Regions from separate parts of the Synechococcus sp. JA-3-3Ab genome, predicted to be linked through region 3. Evidence: riboswitches for the same ligand, from Rfam matches in the RefSeq annotation. Region 3 holds a riboswitch; each other region holds the start of a gene.
What was found. Region 3 has a riboswitch for cobalamin ahead of metE (5-methyltetrahydropteroyltriglutamate--homocysteine S-methyltransferase). Riboswitches for the same ligand answer to the same signal wherever they lie in the genome.

Region 1 (2,262 bases), 690 kb from region 3:
CGCCGGCAGCCTCTGTTTCTCGCTTAGGGCACTTGCCAAGCCCGCTGGTGGTAGCTCTGCAATTCGGCCCAGGGATCCGCTGCTGCTGCGGGGGTATGGCCGTGGTTGTGGTGATGGTGAGAGTGATGGTGATGGGATCCGTGCCCATGGGAGTCATGGTCATGGTGATGAGTATGCCCCGCTCCCAGCTCTGCGCTCACCGCCAGGCGAAACTTGCAGAGGTGGCAGTTCATCAGGGTTTGGCCCTGGAGAGCTTCCTGCTCCAGTTGCTGCAGGCTGTGCAGCACCGCGTCCACAAGGCCCAATTCCGGCAGCATCAGCCAGTCGATCTCGGGGTATTGGCGTCGCCGTTCTTCCACCGCCGCCTCGATTTTTTTCACCAGCACCCCTGTAAAGAGAAAATAGGGCAGCACAACCACCCGGCGCGGCTGCCAAGAGAGGGCCCGCTCCAGACCCACCGGCAGGCGGGGATGGGTGATGCCGATAAAGCAGGTTTCCACGGCAGCAAACCCGGATCCTTCCCAAAGCAGCCGGGCCAGCTTACAGGCTTCGGCGTTGGCTTCGGGATCGCTGGAGCCGCGACCGACAAACAGCAACACCGTTTCCGCCCCTGGGATCTGCTGCGGCTGGGCAGCCAGCAGAGTGGCCAATCGCTCCCGCAACAGTTGCAAGATCTCGACCCGGATCCCCAGCGGCCCGCCGTAGTGGATGCGCAACTGCGGGTGGAGGGCCTGCAGACGATCCAGCTCCACCGTCACGTCGAACTTGTTGTGGCGCGCCCCAAAAAGCAGCAGCGGCAGGGCCACGATCTCCTGCCACCCTTGGGCCAAGCATTGTTCCACCCCCTGGGCAATACTGGGCTGGGCTAGCTCCAAAAAGCAGGGGATCACCGGCCGATGGGGGGTGAGGGATTGATAAACTTGGGCCAGCTCCAGAAAGGCTTGCTGCCCTTCAGGGTCACGGGATCCATGGCCGATGAGCAACAGGGGCAAGGCAGGAGAAGAAAACTGCCCAACCGCACGGGGAGGGGAAAAACTGAGGACATCCAACACAAAAAACTCCGTTCCTTGTGAATCGCAAGGGGTACAGGACAAGGGCAGGTGGGTGTTCTGGCTGAGGGAGGGATCCCATCACAGTTGCGTCACAGTGGCGGATTTGCACCGCGCTTTCCCCAGTCTGCCCGAGCTTCTTAGGTTAGCTTGCCGCCTGCCGTTCACCAAGCCCCCCTGGGGGGATAGCCCCGGCCCCCTGCCTTGATCCCTAGCTCCCCTCTCCCCCAGGGAGAGGGGTTGGGGGTGAGGGCCGAAAATGCCACAGCCGCAGGGCATTAGCCACTACGGAAACAGAGCTCAAGGCCATGGCCGCCCCCGCCAGCATGGGGTTGAGCAGCCAACCGGTGAAGGGGTAGAGCGCCCCGGCGGCAATCGGGATCCCGAGCGTGTTGTAGATAAAGGCGAAGAAGAGGTTTTGGCGGATGTTGGCAAGGGTGGCGCGGCTAAGTTGAATGGCGGTAACCACGCCCCGCAAATCGCCGGATATCAGGGTAATGTCGCTGGCGGCTATGGCCACATCGGTGCCCGTCCCGATGGCGATCCCCACATCGGCTTCTGCCAGTGCCGGCGCATCGTTAATGCCATCTCCCACCATCGCTACCCGGTGGCGGGGCCGTCTGAGCTGGCGAATATAGGCTGCCTTTTGCTCAGGGCGGACTTGGGCGATCACCCGGCGAATGCCTGCCTGCCGAGCAATGGCCTGGGCGGTGGTGGGGTTATCCCCGGTCAGCAGGATCACCTCCAGGCCCATCTCCTGAAGCTGGCGCACCGCTACAGGGGAGGTGGGTTTAATGGGGTCGGCAATGGCCAACAGCCCCACCAGACGGTGGGATTGCGCCACGCCGATCACCGTTTTGCCCTGGCTTTCCCAGGTCTGAACCCGCTCCAACCAAGAGGGATCCCAAGCGATCCCCATCGCCTGCAACCAGCTCAGCCGACCGATGCCGACCCACTGATCCTCCACCCAGGCTTCTGCCCCCTCGCCCACTTTTGCCTGAAAGTGCTGGGCCGGCGGGATCGAGATGCCTTCGGCTTCGGCTTTTTGCACCACTGCCTGGGCCAGCGGATGTTCCGAGTGTTGTTCCACCACCGCTGCCAGGCGCAACAGGGCTAGGGGGGAAGATCCTGGCGTCCAGATCTCGGTGACGCTGGGACGGCCTTCGGTGAGGGTGCCGGTTTTGTCCAGGACGACTGTGCCCAGGCGATGGGC
Region 2 (2,262 bases), 990 kb from region 3:
GTGGCCGAGCCGTTGGCCAAACTGCTGAAGTCCTGACGGATGCCCAGGTCGAGGTGGAACTGGGGATCCGGGCTGTAGTCCAGGCGGGCAAACAGGGCCCCCTGGTTAACCGTATCGTCGTAGTTGATATTGGCAGAACCCCTGGCAAAAGAAAAAGTCGTATTGCGGGCTGAGATAGAGCGATAATCTGCCCCCAAAACTCCCTCTAGGTTTTCGCCGGCCTGCCAAGCATATTGAAGCTGGGATCCCCAGCCATTGCGCAAGATGACGTCGCGGGATCCCTGGCTTTGCGGAGCGCTGAAGCGGTAGTTGAGATCGTCCAAAAAGACTCTTGCCTGCAGGGATCCTGTTTCCTGAGTCCACAGCCAACTGAGATCCAGCAGCAGATCGTTGGTGTTTTGCTCTGCGTCGGGAGAGGGAAACTCTACACTACCGGGCACGCGAAAGGCTTTGTTGAGGTAGAGGGCGTTGGCTGTTAGGACTTGATCTTCGGCCAGTTGCCAGGTGAGCTTGGCCTGCAAGTTGTGGTACTCCACCGCCGAGTTTTCCCGCCTGCCTGACTTGCCCAGCCGCTCAATGGCAAAGGGAAAGTCGTTGTTACTTTGCAGACGGCGATAGCTGAGCACCCAGCCCAGATCCTGGGCTTGGCCGCGACTTTGGATCCCTTGCTCATTGAGACCGTAGCTGCCGACCGCCGCTTCCAGCACCGTCTCCGTTTCTGGCTGCGGCTCCACCGTGACGATGTTGATCACGCCGCCAACGGCGTCTGAGCCGTACAGGGTAGAGCCGCCGCCGGGGGAGACTTCAATTCGCTCGACGACATCGGTGGTGATTTGCGAGAGGTCAAACCCCCCGAAAAAACCCAGATCGTTGAGAGGGCGGCCATCCAAGAGCACCAATACCTGCGCCGTTCGCGCCCCTCGCATGAATTGAGAGCTAAGAGCTCCCAACTGAGTTCCCGCTGTGCCATCGCTGAGGATCCCGGGCAAGTAGCGCAGGGCTTCCTGCACCGTCCTTGCCCCTTGCTGGCGCATCTGCTGGCGGGTGATGACATAGACTGGGCGGGAAGACTCTCGCAGCAGGCCGGGACGGCGAAACGGGGTGGTGACGGGTTGATTCAAAATCTCGGCGCTGAGGCCGGTATCCAAGATTGCCTGCCCCCAGGCCGGGATCCCCAAACTCAAGATCCCCAGCCCAAGGCTGAGACATACAGTTACTTTCATCCGGTTGCTCCTGCTTCCGTGCGACGCGGAAGGGCTAAGCTTTGAGCCAAAGCCGCAGGCGGGCATCCTGACTGAGGGCCTCAGCCCATCACAGTTGCGGCACAGCGCCGGATTTGCACCGGACTTTCCCCATTGCTTGCCCTGGCTGATCCCCAGGACAACCTGACGGCACGGCTTTCCTCCCCATTGCTCTGGAAAAAGCCGTGCTAGGCATCATACATTCCCTGCTGGGGAGTTCCTATCCTGCCGGGGGGGATCCCTGGGCAGTGAGGTCAACGGAAGATCATCTCCGCCACCGCGTCAAAGCCGGCGTCCAACAGCCGATCCAAGACTGACTGGGCCTGGCTGCGGCTGTCGTAGAGGCCGGCCTGCAGCACCCTCCTGCCGTTGAACACGGTCTCCACCGCTTCGGGGACGAGCTGCCGCAGCCGCTGCAAATCGTCGCTGCCCTTGGGGGTCACCAGCACACGAAAGCGGGTGGCCGACTCTGCTGGGGCTACCGCCGGTTCTGGAGCCGCGGCAACGGGAACAGGGGGGGTTGTTGGGCTGCTGCCCGCTTGTCGGCGAGCCGGGGGTGGCAGGAGGGTAGTAATATCCGTGAGAGGAGCCACAGATTGCTGGCGGACGGGAGTGGCAGGAGCAGGCTCAACCGGTTGGGCAGGCGTGGTGGAGCCATCGGGGGTGAAGGGGACGGCAACAAACTCCTGGGGTTGAGCGCCTGCCGGCTGAGGGGGGGCACTGGGCAAAATGCGCCCTCCCGATCCCGCTGCAGGAGGGGGAACGGGGGCAGTCGATTGGGGCACCGTCACCACCGGCAAGGTGGGAGAGGCCGCCGCCGGCTGGGGATCCCTGCTGGGAGCCGGAGGCTCGGCCTGCGGAGGTGTGGGCAGCGTCAAGCCGCCTGCCGCAATGGGTGGCGGGGCGTTGCTGGGCAGCGCAGCCACCGTGGTCTGGCCGGCCAGATCCAGCTCCCCTTTGGTTTTGCCGGCCAGTTGGTTGCCATTGGCGTTGAGGCGCAGGCCGCGGGTGGCGTTGTGGA
Region 3 (2,262 bases):
CTGGAGCTTGAGGTTGGCCAAAGCCTGGCGCACTTGGGGGTTGGGGGGGCTAAACTGCGCAAAGCTCTGCCACTGCTGCTGGATTTCCGCCTGCTGGGCAGCAGTGTCTTCGCCGTTGAGGGCTCGCGCCAGGAGAGCTACTTCGGCCAGCTTCTGTTCGGCAAAGCTGAGGACATTTCTGAGGGGTTCCGGCAACTGGGCTTCCAGAGCAGCGTCGTGGGGCACAAATTGCAACGAAGCGGAAGGCTGCACCCGTAGGTTGGGAGCTACCCCCTGCAGCTCCCGCAGGCTGGCCAAGACGGTCTCAGGCTGAACCTTCCAGACATTCCGAGCGTCCACTACGCCAGCACCTAGGATCTGGTCAGCCGGAAAGCCATAGGTTCTTACCAGATCCAGGGTGTGGCCACGGGTAAAGTCAAGGCTAATGCCGGCCACCGGCAGTTGCACCACCCAGGGGTAAGTCTCCCCCAGGTCATCGAAGTAGGTGACCAAGTGGACACGGATCCCGGCGGTTGCCAACTGGCGGTAGCTCATTTCCACAGCTTCCCGCAGGCCACTTCCCTGGCTGGTAACCAAAATGGGATCGTGAATCTGGACTTCTGGGATCCCCAGCTGTTTTAACTCCTGGAGGAGATCCCGGTACAGAGGAAGGAGCTTTTCCAAGTCCGCCCGCAGATCCCCAGATCGCTGGCTAAGGCAGAGCAAAGTCACTGGACTGAGGACAACGGGGCTGGTGCGCTCCCCTAGGATCCCTTGGGCCCGCCGAACTCTTTCCAAAAAATCCCCAAAGTTAGGACTGGGATCGGCTTCCGGCTCAATTTCGGGTACCAAGTAGTGGTAGTTGGTGTCAAACCACTTGGTCATTTCCAAAGCCGGCAGGCCCTCCCGCCCCCGCGCCATGGCAAAGTAGCGGTCTAAACCCGACAGACCTCGGAACCGAGAGGGGATCAGCCCCAGCCAGGTGGCCCAGTCCAGTACATGGTCGTAGAGAGTCTGATCCCCTACCGCAATGTGATCAATCCCAGCTTGTAGCTGAGTCTGCCAGGCTTGAGTCTCCAAATCCCAAAAGGTAGCCAGCAGAGCCTCTGACCCTAGGGCACCACTCCAAAAGCCTTCCAAAGCTTTTTTGAGCTCGCGGCGCTTGCCCATGCGGGCATACCCCAATGTCATGGTTTGTGCAGTCATGTTGTGTGCCATCCCAAATACTGAGTTTTCTAATTTTCCTGCGTTCAATTCGCCCTCAACTGGGATCCCGCCCGCCAAGGAAGAAACCGGCTGTTCCTCTCTTGCCTCTGGAACCCCAACAAAACACTGCCTTTTGCGCAAAAAAGATACTCAACGCAGCCAGCGATCGCAGTGGCTACTTGCCAGCCACCAATTGAAGTCAGGAAGCCTGACATCTCACTCTTTCCTTCGCGTAGGCGGGCTGTAGATCTTGATAGATCTTGGTGCAACAGCACCCAAAATTTACTCTCTCCCGGCCAACTGGCTCAGAGTCTTGCTTGGGTTCTTGGACTTATTTCTACTGCTGAGGAGTACCGAAAGCTTGTGGGAGCAACGCCGGGAAAATGCTCAGGATAACGAAAGCAGAAACGAGCTAAAGCCAAGACAGTTACCATCTGTACCTCGCAGATGTTGTGAAGTTTAGAAAAACCATCGGCGGGCATTCTGACTGACACGGTTTTGGGGGACAAGATCTGGATCGGCAGCGAATGACTCTAGAGATTTGCTGCAGAACTTCTCCTAAACCGGATCACAGCTGCGGGACAGCGGCAGATTCTCACTGCTCTTTCCCCGTTTCCTCTGGCGGCTGATCCCCGTCAGAACCGATAGCTGAGCTACATCGTATCACGGAGTTCAGAGACGGGAGTAGAGTGCTTCAATCATCACCAAGCCAGCAGCCTTTGGAGCTACCAGACCTCACCTTTCACCCAGCGGTCTTGCAGGAAGTCATCGGAATCCTCTAAACATCCTCCCCCCCTGCATTGCTCTCAAGATAAGGCAGTGATAGCTTAGCTGCCATAAGTCTTGTCCAGGAGGCAAGGGGGTTTGCTCCTTTTTGCTGAAAAAGCGACAGATCGGGGTTTCTATGGCATCAAGCTTAAAAGTAACTGTGTGGTCTGTGGGCCTCTTCTTGCTGAGCCAGATGTGGGCTGGATGCGCTCAGAATGCTGCTAAGCGGACAGCTTTCGATCCAAAGCTAGCAGGATCCAGCGATCAAATCGTGCTGGCCATTGGAGGGGAAAGGGAAGAAGGATTTGA

Region 1: another riboswitch for cobalamin. It lies ahead of CYA_RS11165 (sirohydrochlorin chelatase); the one in region 3 lies ahead of metE (5-methyltetrahydropteroyltriglutamate--homocysteine S-methyltransferase).
Region 2: another riboswitch for cobalamin. It lies ahead of CYA_RS05185 (TonB-dependent receptor); the one in region 3 lies ahead of metE (5-methyltetrahydropteroyltriglutamate--homocysteine S-methyltransferase).

Annotation. Positions count from the first base shown of each region.
Region 1 covers NC_007775.1:2,382,400-2,384,661, reverse strand. The annotation lists gene CYA_RS11165 (sirohydrochlorin chelatase) at 24-1,052, opposite strand; cobalamin riboswitch at 1,082-1,225, opposite strand; gene CYA_RS11160 (heavy metal translocating P-type ATPase) at 1,261-2,262, opposite strand, start outside.
Region 2 covers NC_007775.1:1,133,919-1,136,180, forward strand. The annotation lists gene CYA_RS05185 (TonB-dependent receptor) at 1-1,223, opposite strand, end outside; cobalamin riboswitch at 1,263-1,404, opposite strand; gene CYA_RS05190 (DUF1565 domain-containing protein) at 1,496-2,262, opposite strand, start outside.
Region 3 covers NC_007775.1:143,672-145,933, forward strand. The annotation lists gene metE (5-methyltetrahydropteroyltriglutamate--homocysteine S-methyltransferase) at 1-1,185, opposite strand, end outside; cobalamin riboswitch at 1,641-1,846, opposite strand; gene CYA_RS00710 (ABC transporter substrate-binding protein) at 2,225-2,262, shown strand, end outside.